Regions from separate parts of the Lysinibacillus sp. UBA5990 genome, predicted to be linked through region 2. Evidence: riboswitches for the same ligand, from Rfam matches in the RefSeq annotation. Region 2 holds a riboswitch; each other region holds the start of a gene.
What was found. Region 2 has a riboswitch for cobalamin ahead of cobT (nicotinate-nucleotide--dimethylbenzimidazole phosphoribosyltransferase). Riboswitches for the same ligand answer to the same signal wherever they lie in the genome.

Region 1 (4,919 bases), 900 kb from region 2:
GTTACTTGCTCTAATTCACCAGATTTTAAATCGACAATGGCAATGTGAGTATATTGGTCCATATCCATAAATCCACCAGCATCCGATTTATGTTTCATCTTATCGATTTCAAGTGGCTTGAGTTCTTTTTCTTCTTTCTTGTCATCTTCAGCTTTATCTAGGATAGTTTCATCTTTACCTAGCATCACTGAAAACGCAATTTTCTCTCCACATGGAGACCAGACAGGCGTTGACGCACCGTTTTTACAATACGTCACTTGCTTCGCCTCTCCCCCTGTTTTCGACAGTACAAAAATTTGCGGCTTGCCTGATCTTGTAGAGGAAAAAGCAATTTGACTGCCATCTGGCGACCATACAGGAGAGCTTGTACGATATTCACCATATGTCCATTGCTGAGGACGTTTGTCTTTTAAATTTAAATAAAATAAGTTAGATACATAGTCTTTTTTCTTCTCATCAATCCGTGTCTCTACATAAACTACCTCAGTCCCATCAGGTGAGAGCTGTGGATCTGCCACTGATTTCAAGTGATAAAGATCTTCTGGTTGAATCCCTTGTTTAGATGTCATGTTCTTACTCCTTTATATTGTCATTTTCTATGCTCTACTACAATATTTCGACACCCTAAGTATTATTCCTGCTACTCTATCAATTTTTTTACTAGTTCCCAATCAGCATTCGATTTTGTTCTGCTATAAAACTTATAAAAAGGTTCATTGGCACGAGCTTGGTCCTGGTAGAGACGAATGATTTGTAGCAAGAAATCTTCAATATGGTCGATCCCTACTCTCTTCGCAAAGAGAGTACCCGCCTGTGCCTTTGCCCCCATTGGAATGGATCCTAAATAAACATCAAAGCTCTCATGCTGATAGACTAGTCCTATATCGTCATATGTAGGATTATAACAAGCCGATGCACAGCCATTCACATTGACTCGAACTCTTGCAGGCACAGTTATAACGTCCAACGCCTGATAGAGCTGTTCTGTTTGAGGAACTGCCTCCATTTTTTCGCCATCACAAAAATCACATGCCTTCATGGCTATATGAGGACCTGACGAAGCAACAAACAGCCCAGCCTCCTGTAAGGCATGGGTAGCTTCTGTCAGTTCGCTAGAGGGGATCGATAATAATAGGCTATAGGAAGCCGAATATTTAATGGCCCCCTTCTCCCCTACAATTTCAGCTATTTTTTGAAATTGGGCTGGCGTGTAATGCTTATTAATAATGCCAGGGCTTACTGCTAATCGTGAATATCCACCTTGCTGATTAAGGGTTTCAAACGTTTTATCTGGTATGTTTTGACGAAATGCATTCATTGTTATCGCTCCTTAAGAAAAAGGAGCTAGCAAAGCGCTAGCTCGAATGTTTTTAAAAGTTTGCTGGGTAGAAGCCCTTGGCTAAAATTTGAATGGCCTCTGCGGCACGTACTCCTTCAGATGCCGCTGAAAGTGGAAGGATGACAAAGCGATCATTTTTGACTGCTTCCATTTCCTTCAACGCTGGATCATTCTTTAAGAAATTTATCTTTTGTTCGGCAGTTGTTTCACCATAATCAATGACAACAACCACCTCTGGATTGCGATCTACTGCATCTTCCTTCGATACCGTTGTCCATCCTGACTCCACATCTCCAAAGATATTTTGACCGCCAGCAATTGTTACTAGCTCATTCATAAAGTTTTGACCAGCCGTGAACACATCTTTATCACCACTATCAAAGACAAGCACACGTAAATTTTCGCTGTCTTTTGGTAATTGAGCTTGAACTTCTTCGACACCTTTTGTCATTTGTTCAATTAATGCTTCGCCACGATCTTCCACGCGAAATATTTCCGCGATATGACGAATATCAGTGAAAATATCCTCTAATGTTGGCTTTGTCATATTGGAAGCCGTATGTAGATACGTATGAATTCCTAATTCCTCAAGCTCCTCTGGTGTTCCTACCCCTTTTTCACCAAAGCCACTTTTCCAGCCTGCATACAAGAAATCTGCTTCGGCATCAATGACTTGCTCCTTCGTTGGATATTGATCTGAAAGAACTGGAACTTTATCGTAGGCTGCTTGAAGCGGCTCGTAGATTTTATCATCTAAATAAGCTGTCCCTACCATGGAATCCTCTAAGCCTAATGCAAGCATAATTTCTGTTACATGTTGATTTAGGCTAATGGCCTTTTTAGGTGCTTCCTTATAGGTTTGGGTAGTTTCATTATTTTCAATGATGACTTCAGATGCTGTCGCCTCAGACGGTTCAACTTTTTCAGTTTGTGTTGCTGATTCAGGCTTGTCCTTTGCGCCACACGCTCCTAATACAGCGATTAAGGCGATGACCATGACTAGCCATATACTTCTCCATTTTTTCATGTCCTTTTCTCCTTTGTTGTGATAAATATAGAAAGAAATCAGAGACTTCTTTGCTACCAGGATAATTGGAAGGGCATAAAAAAACCCTCTTGTCGCCAAGAGAGTTGCATAGTGAAAAAACGGTATTAGTACCTTTATCACTATCCCCATCCTCGTGGTTCTTAGTTAACATACATATACTGGCAGGTATCCTGGCTTAGGTTCATCATCTATACGCCTTCCCATAGTAAAACTACAGTGGCATGCTGTATAGACTCCCCATTTACAGTTGCGGGACAGCATCGGAATTGCACCGATTTCCCTTTTAAGCAAATGACAAAGGCCATTTGCACCAATATGTTCTATTCATGCTATTGATAGACTAGCAGTTCATGAGTTATTTCACAATCTGTAGTAGAATGCAAAAAATATAATCATCATTATATTAGCACTATTTCGACAAAAAGACGAATCATTTTACAAGAAATAGTTGTGCTAGTATTCTGATACAATGAGAAGATAGCCACTTATAGAAACGAGGATTTATTATGTACAAGACGATTGGGGTTCTTGCTCATGTTGATGCAGGAAAAACAACCTTTTCCGAGCAAATGCTTTTTCATACAAATAGTATACAAGCGCGGGGGCGTGTCGATCATCAGGACGCCTATTTAGATAATCATGAGCTTGAGCGCAAACGGGGCATTACGATATTTGCCGAGCAAGGACGCATGACTATTGGCGACGATACATATACGTTGATTGATACACCAGGACATGTCGATTTCTCCCCAGAGATGGAGCGTGCCATCCGTGTCATGGATTATGCTATCATTATTATTAGTGCAGTAGAAGGTATACAAGGTCATACTGAAACGGTATGGCAGCTTTTACGGAACTATCATGTCCCTACATTCTTTTTTATTAATAAAATAGATCGTGACGGAGCAGATGTAAGGGCTGTGATGACTCAGCTCCATAAAGATTTCTCTGAACATGTATTATTTGTAGATGAACCACTTCAGGAAAACTATGTTTCAAGGACAATCATGGAATGGCTGGCGGAGCGTGATGAAGAGCTGCTGGATGCCTTTTTGAATGAAACATTGGCGCATGGCCAGTGCATCAATCAGTTACAATCGATGATTAAAAATGAATACGCCTTCCCCTGCTTTACAGGTTCTGCATTGAAGGATGAAGGCATTCAAGAATTTATTGCTCAACTTCCACTCATAACTGATACTCACTTCGAGCCGGAAGCACCGTTTCAAGGAGAGGTTTTTAAAATACGACATGACGGCCATCAGCGTCTAACATTCATCAAGGCTTTAACAGGCAAATTACAAGTTCGAGATGAATTTACGTTTGGAGACCTTACAGAGAAAGTAACAGAAATTCGTCTTTATAACGGCAGTCGATTTGAAACTGTTCAGCATGTTGAGGCTGGTGAAATCTTCGCTGTTAAAGGACTCAGCCAGGCAAACATTGGCGATCACATTGGCAGTAACACGCTATCACAGCCCTATGAGCTTGTCCCTACATTACAGGCAAAAGTTCAATATGAGGGTGAGCAACATATTAAAGAAGTATTAAAGATTTTCCGTTTACTAGAGGCCGAAGAGCCATCATTGCGTGTCGTATGGCAGGAAAAGTTTCAGGAAATCCATGTGCATATAATGGGTGTCATTCAGTTAGAGGTCCTGATTGAAATATTTATGAAGCGCTTTACATTAAACATCTCTTTTGGAGAGCCGCAAATATTATACATGGAAACAATTGCGACAACTGTTACAGGCTACGGACATTTTGAACCACTAAAGCATTATGCAGAAATTCATTTATTAATGGAGCCAAATGAACGTGGGACAGGCATTACCTTTAGCAATGCCTGTCATGCAGATGATTTATCAGTGGGCAACCAACGCCTCGTAGAAAAGCATTTGTTTGAACGTGATCATCATGGCTTACTCACAGGCTACGCAGTAACAGATATTCATTTTACGCTCTTAACGGGACGTGGGCATAATGAACATACGTCTGGCGGTGATTTCCGAGAAGCCACTTTCCGAGCACTGCGCCAAGGACTGGAACAAGCACAGAACGTCCTGCTTGAGCCGTATTATCGCTTTAAAATGAAGGCTTCCAATGATTTTATTGGCCGTATGATGACCGACATTCAACAGGCTGCTGGCACCTTTGACGACCCTGTACTCACTGAAACAGACGTTGTATTAACAGGACGTGCACCAGTAGCGACCTTCATGAGCTATAGCACGATTTTTGCCGCCTATACAAATGGGAAAGGTGCGCTTACCCTCCAATTTGATGGCTATGATGTGTGTCATAATGCAGAAGAAGTAATAACTCAAATAGGCTATGATAAAAATGTCGACCCTGAATACAGTTCTTCCAGCATTTTTTGTGCAAAAGGTAAAGGCTATTCCGTCCCCTGGCAAGAGGCGCAAGCAGCCATGCATTGTCAGAGCTAAGTTTCCTGTACTAGCATGGCAGATGTGTTGGACTTGTATTTCAGATGTCTTGCAAAAAATAAAGCAAGCCCTCCGCTTCATGGAG
Region 2 (4,919 bases):
AATATCTAAATGAACCTCGATTATCCTTGAATTTCTTAATCGTCTACTTGTAATGAACGCTTATGACAGATGTTTTTCTTTATTTCATTAACATCTTATCAATTTGTATAGGCCCCTGTAAAACTTGCCTATTGTTTCTCAGCGAAATTTACGCTAAGCTAATGTGCGTACTTATTTCAAGAAGAGTATTTAATGATGAATTTTGGCTATTAAATTCATAGATTTTGTTACTTACAGGATCTTTCAGCTTTAGGAATGAGATTCATTTATTTATAGAAGGGGTGAAAGGGATGGCTTGGGAAGTTTTTAGTATTATCGGTACAATTGCCTTTGCTATTTCTGGGGCAATTATTGCAATGGAAGAGGAATACGATTTATTCGGTGTTTATATACTCGGTATCGTCACTGCTTTTGGTGGAGGGGCTATTCGAAATTTACTTATCGGGCTACCTGTCACAACATTATGGGGACAGGATATGATGTTTCAAATTGCACTTGCTGCCATTACCATATTTTTTATTTTTCCTCATCATTTGATTCAACACTGGCATCGTTGGGGCAATTTCACAGATGCAATTGGCTTATCAGCATTTGCTATTCAAGGCGCACTCTACGCCGTAAAGCTAGATATGCCGATTAGCGCTGTCATTGTAGCTGCGGTCTTAACAGGGTCAGGTGGTGGTATCGTGCGTGACTTATTAGCTAGACGAAAACCACTTGTTCTTCGTGACGAAGTCTATGGTGTTTGGGCTGCTCTCGCAGGGCTTGTTATTGGATTTGAAGTTTTTACAGGAGATATCTTCCTTTATTTTTTATTTGCGGTAATAACATCCTTACGCATTCTTTCCTATATGATGAAATGGCGTTTACCTTTGCGAAGGTTGAATCGGGCATAGAGTCTATCATAGATTTTAAAAATGAATAAGCGCAAATAGTTCCTTAACTATTTGCGCTTAATTGTTTTTCAGTAACTATTTAGCTAAAAGATTCATTGCTTTTTCCAGCGTCACCATATTTTTCATCATCGAGCAAGCAGCATCTAATAGAGGAAAGGCTAGGGCTGCACCAGAACCTTCTCCTAGGCGCATATTCATGTGCAGCATCGGTTCCACTCCGAGTAATTCAGCGGCTATTTTAGCTCCTGGCTCTTCCGATGCATGAGAAGGTATGATAAAGTCCTTTACTTTCGGTTCAATTTGATAAGCAATAAGCGCAGCAATCGTTGAAATAAATCCATCAATGACAACAGGTTTTCGGTGACTTGCGGCAGCAAGTATGATACCAGCCATAGCCCCGATCTCTAGCCCTCCAACTTTAGCTAGAACATCAATGATATCGGTAGGATTGGGTTTGTTGAGCGTAATTGCTTTTTCAATGACCCTTGCTTTATGAGCAATTCCTCCTTGACCAACGCCTGCTCCAAATCCTGTTATTTCAATTGGGTCATAGCCAGTCAAAACAGCTAAAATGGCAGTACTCGGCGTTGTATTACCAATGCCCATCTCACCTGTTCCAATCAGATTAGCTCCATTTGTGATTTCGTCTGTTGCCACACGAATCCCCACTTCAATAGATTGAATGGCCTCCTTTCTAGACATAGCAGGGCCTTGTGCCATGTTATCTGTACCATATTTTACTTTTTGAACAATTACGCCCGCATCGAGAGGAATATCTTCCTTTACTCCAACATCTACCGTTACAACCTTCGTATTCGTCACACTTGCAATCGCACAAACGCCTGTACCTCCCTTTGGAAAATTTAATGTTTGAAATAAAGTAACATCTTGTGGGTTCGTCGTCACACCTTCCTTACAAACTCCATGATCTGCTGCACAGACAATCATCACCTTTTTATCAATCACCGGATATAATTGTCCTGTAATCCCAGAAAGTTGCACAGCAATGGACTCTAATTTACCTAGGCTACCTGGCGGCTTACAAAGAATATCTATTCGACGCCTTGCTTGCTCCCTACTATTCTTATCAGCGCCTTGAATGTTTTGAATCGTGTCCTGTAATAATTGCATTGTCATTTCTCCTCTCGTTTTTCATGAAGACAAAAAAAGCCTGTAGTTTATTGTCATGACAAATAAACTACAGACTTTTCCATCATCTATATCCTCTTAAAGCAAATAGGCAGGTCTCCTGGCTTAAGTTCAACATTTCATAGTACCTTCCCAGCAATTTGCTAGTGGTCTTCACTATTAAACTCCCTTTTACAGTGGCGGGTCCGCTAAAGCTTTTCACTTTATTCCCTATTCTCCCTAAATGGGCACCTAATGCTTGTATTAAGCTACTTATAATCTACGACAGCATATTTTTTCTGTCAATATTTGAATGCGTTACTTGTACTATTTCTTTGGCTCTTTTTCTAGCTCGCTTAGCAATGTTGACCCTAATAATAGTACCGCTCCTATTATTTGTAGAAGCGTCATTTTTTCTCCAATAATCATCGTTGAAATGACTAATGATGTCAGTGGATCTATATAGCTAAGAATGGCTATACTTTGCCCTTTCAGCTTTGACATGCCCCAAAAGAACAATAAAAATCCAACCCCTGCATGGACAATACCTAATGAAATTAATAATAGGACTGACTTAAAACTGAATGTCATGACCTGAAATCCTGTTGTCCCAAGTATATAAAAGCAAAGGAAAAATGCTGCTAAAGATAGTTGAATTATTGTATTTTCCGGTTCTTTTAAGCCACATATACATTTATTTGTAAATGTTAAAGCTGTGTAAAAGCATGCAGCAATAAGACCGTAGACAATGCCAATAAAATGTTTACTGTCCCCAGTGCCTTGACTTTGGACTATCAAAAAGAGTCCGATAAGGGCCACACAGACATACAGTATTTTTCTGCCAACTAGCTTCTCCTTTAAGATAATTGGAGATAAGCAGATAACAAGTACTGGTGCAAAATAATAACTAAGTGCAGCATTAGCAATTGTTGTTTCTTTATAAGCCTGAAATAAGAAAATCCAATTCCCACATAAGGCAACACTAGAAAGTACTAATTTCCACTTATTTTTGAGAATACTTCTTTTCGTAAAGCTTTCCTTTTTATAAATAAAAATCACTATCAAAAAACAAGCACCAATTAAACTCATCCAAAAAGCGATTTCACTAGAATTTAAAGGTATATACTTGGCGAAAACACCAACTGCGCCAAAAATAAACATGGATAATATAAACGCTAATTTTCCGCTCATTACAATTCCTACTTTCTACGTATAAGTTTTAATCTATACAGTAGAATCTATTGAAAATGAGCAAACTGTTATCGTATGCCTTAACAGTAGATTCTACTGTAAAGACATTGTTGGGGGTGCTATTGAACGAAACATACAAAATCCCTCCTTCATCGATATAATTGTAACATATTTCTGAAAATTAAAGAGTACGTTTTATAGATACAGGGAAAAGGAATGGCTAATTACTTCATAAGGTTAGCCTAAAATTTTCTTTAAGGAGGAGTTAGAATGAACGCAAGAGAATTAAGAAACGCTATTGCGGACACTTGTGAAAATTATGATAGTCATTACGCTCAGTTAGTGAAACCGATTAATCAGTTATTAATAAATGTTGATGCTTCCATCAGTGAAGAAACAGCGTATGTCATTATGGAAAATTTGAAATTATTTTATAGTGGAGATAAATATATGGCGGAATGTCACTTCGATGAGAGTGAAAATTTCTTAAAGGATGGCATCGAGCTCTTACAAAAGGGAGATCTTGCGAATGGCGCTTTACAAATATACGGTGCTGGTTTAAATTTTGCCAGCTATGCTTCAAAGGTTCGTGGGCAAAAAAACGTGAACCCGTACATGAACTTTGAAAAAAACTTTAGCCTCATCATGGACTCACTCCAAAAATAAGCACATGAAAAAAGAAAGAGTATACACTCTTTCTTTTTTCATTATGTCATTATTTAAATTCTAATTCGCCATCGTAAGCTAACATGCCGCCTTCAAGATTTGTCACATCAAATCCTTGTGCCTCTAAATAAGAACAAGCATTAGCTGAACGGCCACCAGCCTTACAAACGATAATATATGGCTTAGTTTCATCTAATTCCTCTAGACGTTCTGGGATTGTCCCAAGAGCAATATGTTGAGCACCAGGAATCATGCCATGTGCTACTTCATCCTCTTCACGTACATCAATAATATATAGGTCTTCATTTGCATCTAATAGTTCTAATAATTGTGTTGTTTCCATTGATTTCATCAAACTCGTCCTCCAAATATCTATTTCCTCTATCATTATAGCCTGAAGCAAAAAAAACAGCCAGTGTGAGAACACTAACTGTTTAACAATCTTTTTATGCTTCTGTCTCTAAAAATTCTATTTGTTTAGCTGGAACGAATGTAGAAATAGCGTGCTTGTAAATCAGGTGCTGCTTATTATCAGCATCTAATAATAAAACTGTAAAATTATCATATGATTTCACAGTCCCTTTTAACTGAAATCCGTTTAATAGAAATACAGTTACAAAAACACTGTTTTTACGTAGTTGGTTCAAGAACGTATCTTGCAAGTTGATTGATTTCATCAAATAGCCTCCCTACTAACTTTCTACCTCTTCATTCCTATAGTAGCACGTTCTACCAATTTATCAATTAGTAATTTTTAGAAATTTTTCTTTAATTTTATAATTGCTCACCTGTCATCACAAAATGGACATCCATTTTATTGCGGAAATAAGTAAGTTGCCTTTTCGCATAGCGGCGAGAGTTTTGTTTTAGGCTGTCAATAGCGCCTTCTAGCGAACATTTACCATCTAAATAATCATATAATTCCTTATAACCAATGGCTTGTATAGACTGCACACCTCGGATATTTTGTTGCCATAGACCACTGACCTCTTCTAAAAGACCATTCTCCATCATCAAATCGACACGGCGGTTAATACG
Region 3 (4,919 bases), on a different contig from region 2:
CGCCAAAGTTTCTGCCCCTAAATATGTGGCATAATATAAAAATATGATCTGGCAAAACTGGTAAAGAACCTGCTCAAAGGCAGACGGTAAACCAATGTTTAAAATTTTTCTTACATATTCCTTGGAATACTCAAAGTAGTAGTGTAGCTTTACACGTACTTCCATTACTTGATAAAGCAACCAGAAAAACACGATCATCGCTAATCCTCTACTAATCACTGAAGATATGGCTGCACCTTTTACACCAAGCTCTGGTAAACCAAAATTCCCAAAGATCAGGCCGTAATTAAGTACAACATGCAGTACATTCATGCCAAGTGATACATACATCGTCTGTTTCGTCCAACCATGAACACGAATAATGGCTGCAAGGGCATTAATGATTGCTTGAAGGAAAATAAAACTTCCAATAATAACTAAATAACTTTGAGCATAATGAAGTACCTCACCTCGCAAGTTCATCATCGACATTAAATGACTAGCAAAGAAGAAAAATAGAACACTCATTATAAGTCCAACTGCCAAATTCATTGTGACTGCTAGAGCCGATATTTTAGCCGCTTCAAAAAAACGTTTCGAACCTAAATATTGTGATACAACAATGGACGCACCGTTGCCGACTACCTCAAGAATTAAAATAGCGATATGAATATATTGATTGGCTGCACCTACTCCTGACACAGCATTATCTGATAGAGCACTAAGCATAAAAGTATCGGCTAGTCCCATCAACATAAATAAAAATACTTCTAAAAAGATAGGCCATGTTAAATGGAATAGACTTAACTTATTTGTTTCTTTTATTGTGTCTGCCAATAACTTCACTTCTCCTATACTTTTCTTAAAAATCTATTGTATCTTATCATAAATTTGCAGACTGTAAAGAGATTTATAGGAAGACAACGCTTCCACATAAAAAATCCCTCTCACTAATTTGTGAAAGGGATTTTATTTAGATTAAGCAATGTGACTGTAATTGCTCACGCTTATCAAGCGTTAGACCAAACTCCTGCTCCAAAAAAGCTGTCTTTGAGCCATAACGATAATCCATAGCATCTAGTGCTGCCTGTAAATAGTCTTCACGAGCGGACATTAAAGCATAAAATTGCTGTAATTCTTGTTCATTATATTGGTGCTGGATCGTTTGAGCCATTCTTTCTACCATGGGAAGCAAATGAATATTCGTATCTAAATAATCTTCCATAATGGTCTCTTCAGGAACGTCTAAAGCCAATAAAATAAGAGCTCCACCAATTCCTGTTCGGTCTTTTCCAACTGCGCAATGATGGACTAGCCCTAAATTATTAGGGTTTTGTATAGTCATCATTAATTCCTTAAAAGAGGGATTATGAAAAGGCATTTGTGCATAAAAGTCCTTGAACATATCAGCGTTAACTACTTTATAAAACTCTCTACCACCTGTATTGGTTGGCATTTCAAAAGCATGCTTTCCCTTCGCAGGGATTTGAATATATCGAGTTTGTGGAAACACAGGATTAGGATTATGTTGTACTTCATTTGTGTCACGATAATCAAAAATTGTTTTAATACCTAATGTTTCAAATAATTCTTTATCTGTCGCTGTCATTTTACCAAGTGCGGCAGAGCGATAAAATAAGCCATTTCTTATAACGCGCCCATCCTTCGTTTGATACCCCCCCATATCTCGGAAATTATAAACGGCCTCAAACTGAATATTTTTTTGTACTTGCTTCATTGAACTACACCTCCCTATATTAATTAGCGTTCTTACCTTTATTCTATCGAACAAACTACATGAATACCAATTTTCACACTAGGTAATAAAATAGAAAATGCTAGCTGTAATAAACAACTAACATTTTCTACGATTTTATTTATATAACTCTGGATACACAGCTTTAGCAACGAGCTCAACTGCTTCACCGATACGCGGACCTGGGCGATTTGAGATATCTGTGTCAAGGGACTGAACTGCCTTGTTTTGAATAGCTGTTACCGTATTCCACCCATCACGAGCAAGGATTTCTCCAATTGGATTTTCTGTATAATTGACTGTTGTTAAAATGACGTCTGGATTTCTCGCAATAACATCTTCCTCAGATACTTGCTTCCAGCCATCTAAATCTTCAAACACATTCTTTACATTTGCCGCATTTAATATTTCTTGTTGGAAAGTGCCAGAGCCTGCTGTATATATTTCAGGCTTTGGACTAATTTCTAAATAAATATTTTTTGGTGTTTTTACTTCTTTAACCTTTGTTTGCACATCAGCGATTTTTGCTTTAATTTCCTCATTTAATGCCTTTCCTTTATCCTTAACATCCATAACAGCTGCAATTTGTTCGATATCTCCATATACATCATCGAATGTACCCGCTGATTGAATAACAAACACTTTAATTCCTGCATCTTCGAGTGGCTTAAGTGCATCCTTCTCACCAATCGTATACGCAATAACAACATCTGGCTTTAACGCTAAAATTCGCTCACTGTTATAATTCACAGTATCAGAAACACGTTCGATTTTTTGGGCAGCTTCTGGATATGTATCATATTCAGTGGCACCTACAATTTTATCGCCAACCCCTAGTGCAAATAGAATTTCTGTGTTACTAGGCTGTAAAGACACAACTGTTTTTGGCACTTCCTTAAACTCTATTTCGACACCACGATCATCTGTTACTTTATAACTTGTTTGCTCAATCTTTTGTTCATCTTCGGATACATCTTTATTTTTTGTATCTTCCGCGGTACCACAACCTGCTAAAACGAGCACTAGCAATAATACCGATAGCCATTGTAAATTAAATAGTTTCTTCATTATTATTCACCTTTTTCTTTTTCATTGGATATGATTTACTCATAAACGGAATTTCAGCTATTTCAGCTTGTTGATTCGTATAGACAGCCATTACAAAACATACATTGGCTAATAAGCCTAAATAATCGAAGAGAATATTAGGTACCTCTCGTTCTTCCGAAACCGTGTGTAAAGTTCGATATGATTTTTTCGCCTCACTACGACAAAGATGTAAAGCAGCAGCCGCCTCTGTTCCTTGAGGTAAAACAAAATTTTGAATCTCTTCCTTCACATGACTTACATAAAAATCATAGCGCTCACTTAACCAAGATAGATCCTCATCTGTAACTGCTAGCTTTCCACGAACCGAGCCATTCACATGATAAGCCATAGGTAAAATCTGGATTAAATCATCTACAACAACCTGGACATTCTCTTTCTTTACTATAGCTAGCGCGACCCCTAAATGCGTTGTTAAACTATCTGTGCGAATCTCAAAATCGACAGTTGAAGCCTTCTCTCGCATAAAAGGATAACAAGAATAACGTGCATCTTTTTTCAACCTACTGTCCCCCTTTTTCATAATGAAAATCCTCACTTTTTTAGAACATAAAAAAACATCGCTCCTCACACAAAGGAACGACGAAAATACCATAATGATTGTCATAGAAACACGACACTGCCTATGTATTTGCCGTATATCCTCTTAGCTTCCGAAGAGTTGTTATACGTTCAAATAAAGGTCGGTCTCCTGGCTTGTACAACGCTCCTATATAAATAGATAAGAGCTATAAAGAACCTTCCCATTTCCTATGAAACAGTGGCACATCTTTATAATAGCTGTACTTACAGTTGCGGAAACAGCTTCGGCTTATACCGAATTCCCGATTATGCTAGCTAGCACCTTTATTCTGCAAGAATAATTCACTTGTAAAGCAGTTTATCATAGATTGATAGGAAAAAATAGTTGCGTACAAAAATGATAGCCGTTTTAGAAGTATTTTCATTTCTATAAAATTACTCTACTACAATACTTTTTCAATTGCTTGCTCAATATCAAGCTGTGAGTCTGTAGGCTCAAAGCGAGCTATGGTTTTTCCACTTGCATCTACTAGGAATTTAGTAAAATTCCAGCGAATATTACGACCATCTAAAAAGCTTGGAGCAAGTTGAATGATTGCCTCAGCAAGCATTTTCTCCTGCATGCTTGCTTTTCCGAATTCACGAAAATCAACTTCATGTTTTAAATAATTAAATAAAGGGTGTGTCGTCTCCCCATTTACTTGGACTAGCTCAAAAATGGGAAACGTAACTCCATAGTTTACCTTACAAAGATGCGCAGTTTCCTCTCCATCTTCAGGATTTTGATGGCCAAACTGATCACAAGGAAATCCTAAAACGACAAAATTATTTTTTCCATATTTATCGTACATTTTTTGTAAGTCTTCAAACTGATATGTAAATCGGCATTGATTGGCCGTGTTAACAATTAGCATCGTTTTTCCTCGAAAAGTTTCCATTGATAAAATTTCACCATTCGGCTTCCGTACTAAATAATTATAAATACTCATTCCCTAACCCCTTTTGTTTTTTCATATATTATAGTTGACTAATCTCCTAATAACCAAAGAGTTTGCACAAAAAACACCATCTCGTTACTAGGAACGGATGGCTGACTTATATTTCTTTTTATATTTAACATTTTGCTCTTCATTAATTAAGCGATGGGCTATGTTTAATAATTTAGGATCACTCGTTTGATCATATAATTTTTTTAAAGATACAATAATATCATAGCGAATGAGAGTAGGATGCTTTTCATCTAAACAAGTTTGAAATCTCTTGGCTAAATAAGATACGACTAAATCGCTTTGTACTTGGCCTGCTAAACCAATTTTCCAAATAGCCTGTAATGTATGCCTTGCCGTGACGGGCTTTTCATCATAAGTCACAGCCCAAATCTTTAAAAAATCTTCTAATACTCTTTCTTCGGGATCACTTTTTGCAGCTAAAGCACATAAAATTTGTGCGGCAAGTGCACGTGCATGTCCATTTTTATATGTAAGTGCTTGTACAAGCTGTTCCCACACTGCATATGTCCAATCTACGGGCTCCTGCATAATTTTCATCAGTTCCT

Region 1: linked by a shared signal. The riboswitch ahead of B3D94_RS18395 (ABC transporter substrate-binding protein) and the one ahead of cobT (nicotinate-nucleotide--dimethylbenzimidazole phosphoribosyltransferase) in region 2 are both predicted to bind cobalamin.
Region 3: linked by a shared signal. The riboswitch ahead of B3D94_RS02295 (hypothetical protein) and the one ahead of cobT (nicotinate-nucleotide--dimethylbenzimidazole phosphoribosyltransferase) in region 2 are both predicted to bind cobalamin.

The regions. Positions count from the first base shown of each region.
Region 1 is NZ_DJAY01000015.1:1,161,364-1,166,282, reverse strand. It holds gene B3D94_RS18405 (S9 family peptidase) at 1-569, opposite strand, end outside; gene B3D94_RS18400 (precorrin-3B methylase) at 641-1,318, opposite strand; gene B3D94_RS18395 (ABC transporter substrate-binding protein) at 1,371-2,366, opposite strand; cobalamin riboswitch at 2,531-2,717, opposite strand; gene B3D94_RS18390 (elongation factor G) at 2,894-4,834, shown strand.
Region 2 is NZ_DJAY01000015.1:260,893-265,811, reverse strand. It holds gene B3D94_RS13775 (trimeric intracellular cation channel family protein) at 291-896, shown strand; gene cobT (nicotinate-nucleotide--dimethylbenzimidazole phosphoribosyltransferase) at 972-2,027, opposite strand; cobalamin riboswitch at 2,119-2,295, opposite strand; gene B3D94_RS13765 (DMT family transporter) at 2,352-3,215, opposite strand; gene B3D94_RS13760 (hypothetical protein) at 3,486-3,881, shown strand; gene B3D94_RS13755 (rhodanese-like domain-containing protein) at 3,931-4,233, opposite strand; gene hfq (RNA chaperone Hfq) at 4,328-4,558, opposite strand; gene miaA (tRNA (adenosine(37)-N6)-dimethylallyltransferase MiaA) at 4,656-4,919, opposite strand, start outside.
Region 3 is NZ_DJAY01000003.1:162,832-167,750, reverse strand. It holds gene B3D94_RS02310 (MATE family efflux transporter) at 1-816, opposite strand, end outside; gene B3D94_RS02305 (tyrosine-protein phosphatase) at 953-1,717, opposite strand; gene B3D94_RS02300 (ABC transporter substrate-binding protein) at 1,853-2,803, opposite strand; gene B3D94_RS02295 (hypothetical protein) at 2,787-3,344, opposite strand; cobalamin riboswitch at 3,507-3,705, opposite strand; gene B3D94_RS02290 (glutathione peroxidase) at 3,808-4,353, opposite strand; gene B3D94_RS02285 (hypothetical protein) at 4,441-4,919, opposite strand, start outside.